2 regions of the Nocardioides sp. Root151 genome follow, and region 1 is predicted to be linked to the other one. Evidence: predicted binding sites of a transcription regulator. Region 1 holds the regulator's gene; the other holds the start of a gene.
The links. Region 1 encodes LexA, which represses DNA repair genes until DNA is damaged. Its sites were predicted from a motif close to TCGAACANNTGTTCGA; they were not measured.
Positions count from the first base shown of each region.

Region 2: ASD66_RS02620 (HNH endonuclease signature motif containing protein) is a predicted target of LexA. The motif match lies at 1,564-1,579, and genes of this name have one in related genera.

Region 1 covers NZ_LMGG01000007.1:385,483-388,837, reverse strand. Annotated here, with positions in the region: gene ASD66_RS19460 (thrombospondin type 3 repeat-containing protein) at 1-721, shown strand, start outside; gene ASD66_RS19455 (LysM peptidoglycan-binding domain-containing protein) at 917-1,276, shown strand; gene lexA (transcriptional repressor LexA) at 1,512-2,228, shown strand; gene ASD66_RS19445 (FlgD immunoglobulin-like domain containing protein) at 2,394-3,355, shown strand, end outside.
Region 2 covers NZ_LMGG01000001.1:563,005-566,359, forward strand. Annotated here, with positions in the region: gene ASD66_RS02615 (pyruvate carboxylase) at 1-182, shown strand, start outside; gene ASD66_RS02620 (HNH endonuclease signature motif containing protein) at 205-1,431, opposite strand; gene ASD66_RS02625 (MmcQ/YjbR family DNA-binding protein) at 1,613-1,957, opposite strand; gene ASD66_RS02630 (SpoIID/LytB domain-containing protein) at 2,014-3,297, opposite strand.

The DNA.
Region 1 (3,355 bases):
TTACAGGCCGAGCGTTCCCCTGAGCGGATTCAACAACTCAGAGACGAACGGCACATGGACGCTCACCTCGAAGAAGGACTCCCTCGCTGGCACGGCGGGCACCATCAGCTCATGGTCACTGACAATCACCTACGACTGCGACTTCGATGACGACACCAGGGCGAACGAGGACGACAATTGTCCCGAGGTCGACAACTACGACCAACGCAACACCGACGGCGACAAGCTGGGTGACGTGTGCGACCCCGACATGGACGGCGACGGCGTGGCCAACGGCGACGACAACTGCCCCAGCAACGCCAACGCCACCCAGCGCGACATGAACCACAACGGCATGGGCGACCCGTGCGACCCCGACGCCGACTCCGACGGCTACGAGAAGGGCGACGCCTGCCCGCTGGCCGCCGCCTACAACGACACCGGCTGCCCGCCGTTGGCCCGCACCGGGACGATCGCCTACGGCGTCCGCGTGAAGCAGTTCAAGGGAGTGCTGCGCTCGCCGGTCAACGCCTGCGTCTCGCGCAAGGTGGTCGAGCTCCGGCGCGTGATGGGGCCGGGTCGTTCGGCGCGAGTGGGCCTGGCCCGCACGTCCACCCGAGGCGTCTGGACGCTGCCCCGCGCCAGGCGCAAGCCCGGCAAGTTCTACGCGCTGATCAAGCCGACATTCCTCACCCAGGGACTGTGCCGGCAGGCCCAGTCGAAGGTGATCCGGGTCCGCTGACGGGTTCCCTGACCCGCCCCGCGACACGTCGAACATTTGTTCGGCCGCTCTCTTGATTCGTTCGAACACATGCTCTACCGTCGTACATGTGTTCGATCGAACGTCTGATCGATCCTCCGCTCCGGAAGTCCGTTGTCGGTGGTCGTCTGTAGACATTCGTCTGACACAGACCACCCCCTTCCCCCGGAGGTCCCGATGAGCACGATGACCCTGAGCCCCGCCATCCAGACGCCGATGCGCCCTGCGCAGCACGGCGCCCGCAACCAGGTCCGCCTCACGCAGCGCGGCCGGCTGGTCGTCTTCGTCGCGGCGATGCTTTTCGTGCTCGCCGCCGCGGTCTTCCTCGGCACCTCGTCGATGGCCACCAACCACGCCGGCGTCGACCAGCCAACCCGCGCAGTGACGGTCCAGCCCGGCGACACGCTCTGGGCGATCGCCGCCGACGTGGCCGACGACGGCGAGGTGCGCGACATGGTGCACACCATCAAGCAGCTCAACGCGCTCGACTCCTCGATGCTGGTCGCCGGCCAGCAGATCTACGTCCCGCTCGACTGAGCCAGGACGCCACTGAAATTTCCGCAGGTCGCCTCGACCCCGGCCTGCGGATGGGGAAGACAAAGGGCGGGACTCCACCACGGAGGCCCGCCCTTTGCGCTCCCCGAACTCCCGAGACCCGACCCGAGAAACTGCTCGAAAACCTTTGCGACACGTTCGAACAGGTGTTTGAAGCCGTCGGGTTTTGGGGCTACGTTGAAAACCCACCAGGAACAGCACTGCGGAAGGCACCCCGATGGCATCGAAGGACAACGTCGCCGAGTTCCCCGACGGCCCCCCGGACGCAACGGGCCTCACCCCCCGCCAGCAGCGCATCCTGAACACGATCCGTGATTCCCTCGAGCGACGCGGCTACCCGCCGAGCATGCGCGAGATCGGCGAGGTGGTCGGGTTGACCAGCTCGTCCTCGGTCTCCCACCAGCTCAAGGTGCTCGAGGCCAAGGGCTTCATCAAGCGCGACCCCAACCGTCCTCGTGCCCTCGAGGTGTTCCTGCCCGAGGTGCTCGCCGCGCGCCGTTCGATCAGCGCGGCAGACGAGTCGCACATCGACGAGACCGGCATCGGTGACGCCATGCCGGCCGCCACCTACGTGCCGATGGTGGGCCGCATCGCCGCTGGTGGCCCGATCCTGGCCGAGGAGCGGGTCGAGGAGATCTTCCCGCTGCCCAAGACCCTGGTGGGCGAGGGCACCCTGTTCATGCTCGAGGTCTCCGGCGACTCGATGATCGACGCCGCCATCTGCAGCGGCGACTACGTCGTGGTCCGCCAGGAGCAGACCGCACGCAACGGCGAGATCGTGGCCGCTCTCATCGACGGCGAGGCCACCGTCAAGACCCTGCAGCGCAAGGACGGCCAGGTCTGGCTGATGCCGCACAACGACGCCTACGACCCGATCGACGGCACCAACGCCTCGATCCTCGGCATCGTCACCGCGGTCCTGCGCCGCGTCTGAACCAGCCACCACAAAGGCGTCGTACGTCGACCGCGCGGTCGTCGTACGACGCCTTTCGTGATTTCGTCGCACACCGCACGTTTCGTGACATAAAGTGTCCGCGGTTCCGGTCTCGGGACATCCAGATCGGCGGAGCTCTCCGCCACGTTTGTGTTCGGGGGAACCATGCGCGCACCACGCCTCTTCGCCACCCTTCTCGCCGCCAGTGTCGTGGGCAGCGGTCTCGTCGGCCTGGCCGGCGCCCCCGCCCAGGCGGAAGACCTGAACGCCACCCTGATCACGCCCACCACGGGTGACCAGGTCAGCGGCGACCTCTCGATCGAGGTGGCCCTGACCGGCACTGACAACGCCATGGTCACCTTCCGCTCCGGGGCCCAGACCAGGAAGCAGATGATCGCCGACTACACGAACGGTGATCCGGTCGACGGCGTGGCTCGCTGGACCCTGCCGAGCTTCGGCCTCGACGCCGGAACGGTCATCACGGTCGCCCCCTGTGGCACGAGCACACCGTCCACCTGCCTGAGCACGCCGACCGACACTGCCACCCTCGACGTCTCCAACCCCGTCACCTGGGACGCCCCTACCGAACCGGTCTTCGTCGACCTCCGATCCGAGGCCCTGCCAAGCGTGACCGTCCACGACGACGGACCGGGAGAGCTCAGCCTCCTCTGGGCGAACCAGGCCCAAGGGCCGGCGCTGGTTCGCGACCAGCCACGGCAGCTGACCGCGTCTCCCTACGCCGACGTCGCCTCCGGAGAGCTCGTCGTCCGCCGATGCATCCGTGACACCAGCGCCACGTTCTACAGCATGTGTGCGAACGAGAACGCCAGCGCCGCGCTGACCGCACGCCGCAACCTGGCCGTATCGGTCTACGACATCAACCCCTACATTCTGAGCCCCAACGGGGACGGACGACTCGACAGGGCGACGGCCACCGTCGAGACCGAGGGGCTCCCCGGTCAGGTCGCCACCTGGCAGCTGGAGACCATCGCTGGTGCCGTGCTGACCGACTCACAGCCGGTCACCCTGGACGCGAGTGGCGACGCCGAGATAACCGTCGATCCCACCGCCTTGGGCGTCACCCCGTCGACCGGGGATCACCGAATCCGGGTGACGACGAGCGCCTC
Region 2 (3,355 bases), on a different contig from region 1:
GCGTGGTCACGGTGACCGTTGCCGAGGGCGACAAGGTCGAGGCCGGCGAGGCCGTCGCCACCATCGAGGCGATGAAGATGGAGGCCTCGATCACCGCACCGATGGCGGGCACCGTCGAGCGCGTCGCCGTACCGGACACGCGTTCCGTCGAGGGCGGAGACCTGATCATCGTCGTGGGCTGATCTCTTCTGCATCCGGGTCGGCCTAGGTGCGTCTGGTGAAGCGGATGGATCCGTCGGGGTGTCGTTCGTGGAGGTAGGCAGGGTCGTGGACCCGGTGGTGATGGTGGCAGCAGAGCAGCACACCGTCTTTCACCGAGGTCTTGCCGCCCTCGGCCCAGGGGGTGAGGTGGTGGATGTCGCACCACTGGGCTGGTACGTCGCAGCCGGCAGCACGGCAGGTCTTGTCGCGTAGTCGGATCACCTTGCGCATCGCCGGGGTGTGGAAGCGTGAGGCCCGGCCGGCGTCGAGGACCTGGGAGGCGCCACCGAGGACCATCGGCATGATCATCGCCTGGCAGGAGAGCCGGCGGGCGGTGGCCGCGGTCAGCCCGGTGTCGTCGTCGTAGCCCAGGCCGGCGGAGGCGAGGTCGGTGCGCAACTGGTCGAGGGTGATCGTCACGATCACCGTGGTCGCATCACCGCCGTGGTCGGGGAGCCGGGCGGGGTCGACGCGTTCGAGGAAGTCACCGAACGCGCGGGCCATCAACGTCTTGTAGGGCACCCGGCGTCCGTCGGCGGCCGCGGCCTGCTTGCGGGGCTGGGCGAATGCCTCCAGGTAGGTCCGCAGCCGGTGCGCGACCGCGTCGGGCAGCAGGCCACTGATCCGGGTGGTGCCGTCACCTTGGGGGCGCAAGGAGAGCTTCGCCTTCTCCGCCGCGTGCTTGTCGTGCTCGGCCAGCTTCTTGGCCTCACGCTCCTCCGCGGAGGCGGGGTCGACCACGTCGGCCAGGTGGCGCCCCAGCTTGCGCAGACCCTTGGGGTCCAGACTCTTGGCCTCGACCAGCATCTGGGCCTCGGCCTCGACCAGCTGGTCGGCGGTGAGGTCGTCACGGACCTCCTCCAACGCGTTCACGATGGCGCGGGCCTGCTCCAGGTGGATCTCCCCGGCCGCCAACGCCGCCGCCACGCCCGCCCAGCGCTCCTCCAGGATGCCCGCCAACGCGAGGTCGGCCCGGGCTGCCGCGTGATCCAGGTTGCGGTCGGCGGCCAACCAGACCCCGGCGTCACGGGCACCGGTGGTCTCGGCCACGTCACCGGCGACCGCCAGCACCCGCAACCGCACCGCCGCCAACCGCGCCTCGGCCCGGACCAGCTCACGCATCAGCCCGGACTTCTGCTCGGCCGGCACGTAGAGCGGCTCGAACGCCGCCACCGTATCGATCGCAGCATGCACACCGGCGACACCGTCGGTCATCGGGTGCAACGTCATGATCGGCCTCCTACGCAGGAAAAAGTCACTGCGACACCGGAGGCCCCGACCCGGGGCTATCACTCACCGTGATGCGTCTGATCCGACCGGCTTCGACGGGGACACCGCCACCTCACCGGAGGATTGTGACCAATGTACACCCGTTCGGTTAGAGGCACAAGAGAAATGGACACCTCGTTGGTCACTGCTCCCCGAAGTGCTCCCTGACCAGGAACTTGGGCACCACCATGGCCCAGGCATCGGTGACCAGCTCGGTCATCTCCTCGAGGTCGAGCGCATCCATGCGGGCCACCACCCAGTGGAAGCGCAGGTCCGACTCGCGCGGCAGCTGGAACTTGTCGGGCTCGCTCTCGACCAGGGCGGTCCGCTCATCCTTCGGGAACCCGAAGCCCATCAGGCTTCCGTCCCGGGAGAACGAGACGTAGACGATCTGCTTGACCCGGAACTTCACCCGCCCGTGGATGAAGTGCTCCGTGGTGCGCGGCAGGGTCAGCGCCAGCTGACGCACGTCCTCGACCGTGACCATGAGCCGATCCTGCCCAACGGTCCGGTCCACCGCAATGGACTTTCCGTCGCCTTCGATCAGTCGAGAACAGAGGTGTCCGCCGCGTCTTCGGGAAGAGCCGACCTCGAGGTGGCCGTCTTTCGCGGAGCGGCTGCGGCGGCGAAGCTGACCCAGGTGGACTTCAGGCCGAGCCTCGAGCGGAACTCGTCACCGCCGATCGTCACGCTCCTAGTGCCGCCGACCAGGGTCATCCGCTCGATGCGACCCTGCCACTGGCCGTGCCCGTCGCGACTGGTCACCCGGATCTGGCGCAGGTTGCCGATCGTCGGCCAGGCCTTCTCGATGCGCGACACGTCGAGCTCGATTCGCCAATCATGGTTGGCGTTTCCGGACCAGTCGTCGTACGGGTCGGCCTTGGCGGGCAGGTAGGGGAACTGGTTCGCCGAGGTCCAACCGCCGCTGCTCGAGCCGAACTGGGTGAACGCCGGAGCCCCGGCGTAGGTCAGGATCCGTCCCCGGGTCGCGTCGACCGCGGCGTTCGAGGCGGGGTGCTCGCGCGAGTAGCCGCCGTACACCTGGCACGCGGTGGTGTCGCAGATCTGGTAGTGCTTAGCGCGCGGGTGCTGCTTCTCGTACGACGCGTAGGTGCGGGCCGCAACCGCCTGGGCCTGTACAGCGGCAGGGGTCCAGGTGGCCGGCATCTCCGCGGGGATCACGCCCTTGATGTACGCGTCGATGTCCAGCGCGTTGACCGTGTCGACGTCCGTCGACCCGGCGCGCGGGAACGCCGCGATGAGACGACCGCGATAGAGCACCGACGTCGACCCGTAGCGGAGCCGGATCGGCAGGCCGGAGGCGTAGAAGCTGCCGGTGCCCGCGAAGATCCGCCACACCGTCCAGGTGTCGCCGCTCCGGAACTCCACGCGGGTGCGGGTCCGCGTCGTTCCGCGCAGCCGCCACTGGCCGGTGCCCTTGGCCGGCAGTGTCCAGCCCTTGTGCTGCGCGTGGCTGCCCACGCGCAGGCCGGCTCGAGCGTCGACCACGACGTCCGGGCTGGTGTCGGCGCTGACCAGCACCGTGACCAGCCCGCTGCCGTTGGCGACCTTCGTGCCCGGGTAGTAGAAGGAGGTGATCTGCTGCCAGGTGAGGCCCTGTCGAGCGGCACCCTCGGCGCCGTACTGCGACATGCCGTGGCCATGTCCGTAGCCGTGCCCCACGATCGCGATCTTGCCGGTGCTGGGCATGGGGTAGCGCTGGTCGACGGTGACCGTGCGCGCGCTGCTCGGCGCGATCGCCGTGGTGAGGACGAGCGCTCCGATGGCCAGTGCGCCGGCGACCAGGGCGGGGAACGTGCGCCGCATGGGGTGCTCCGAGATCATTGGGACAGGTGGAAACGGGAGTGACCATTGATCCCAACAC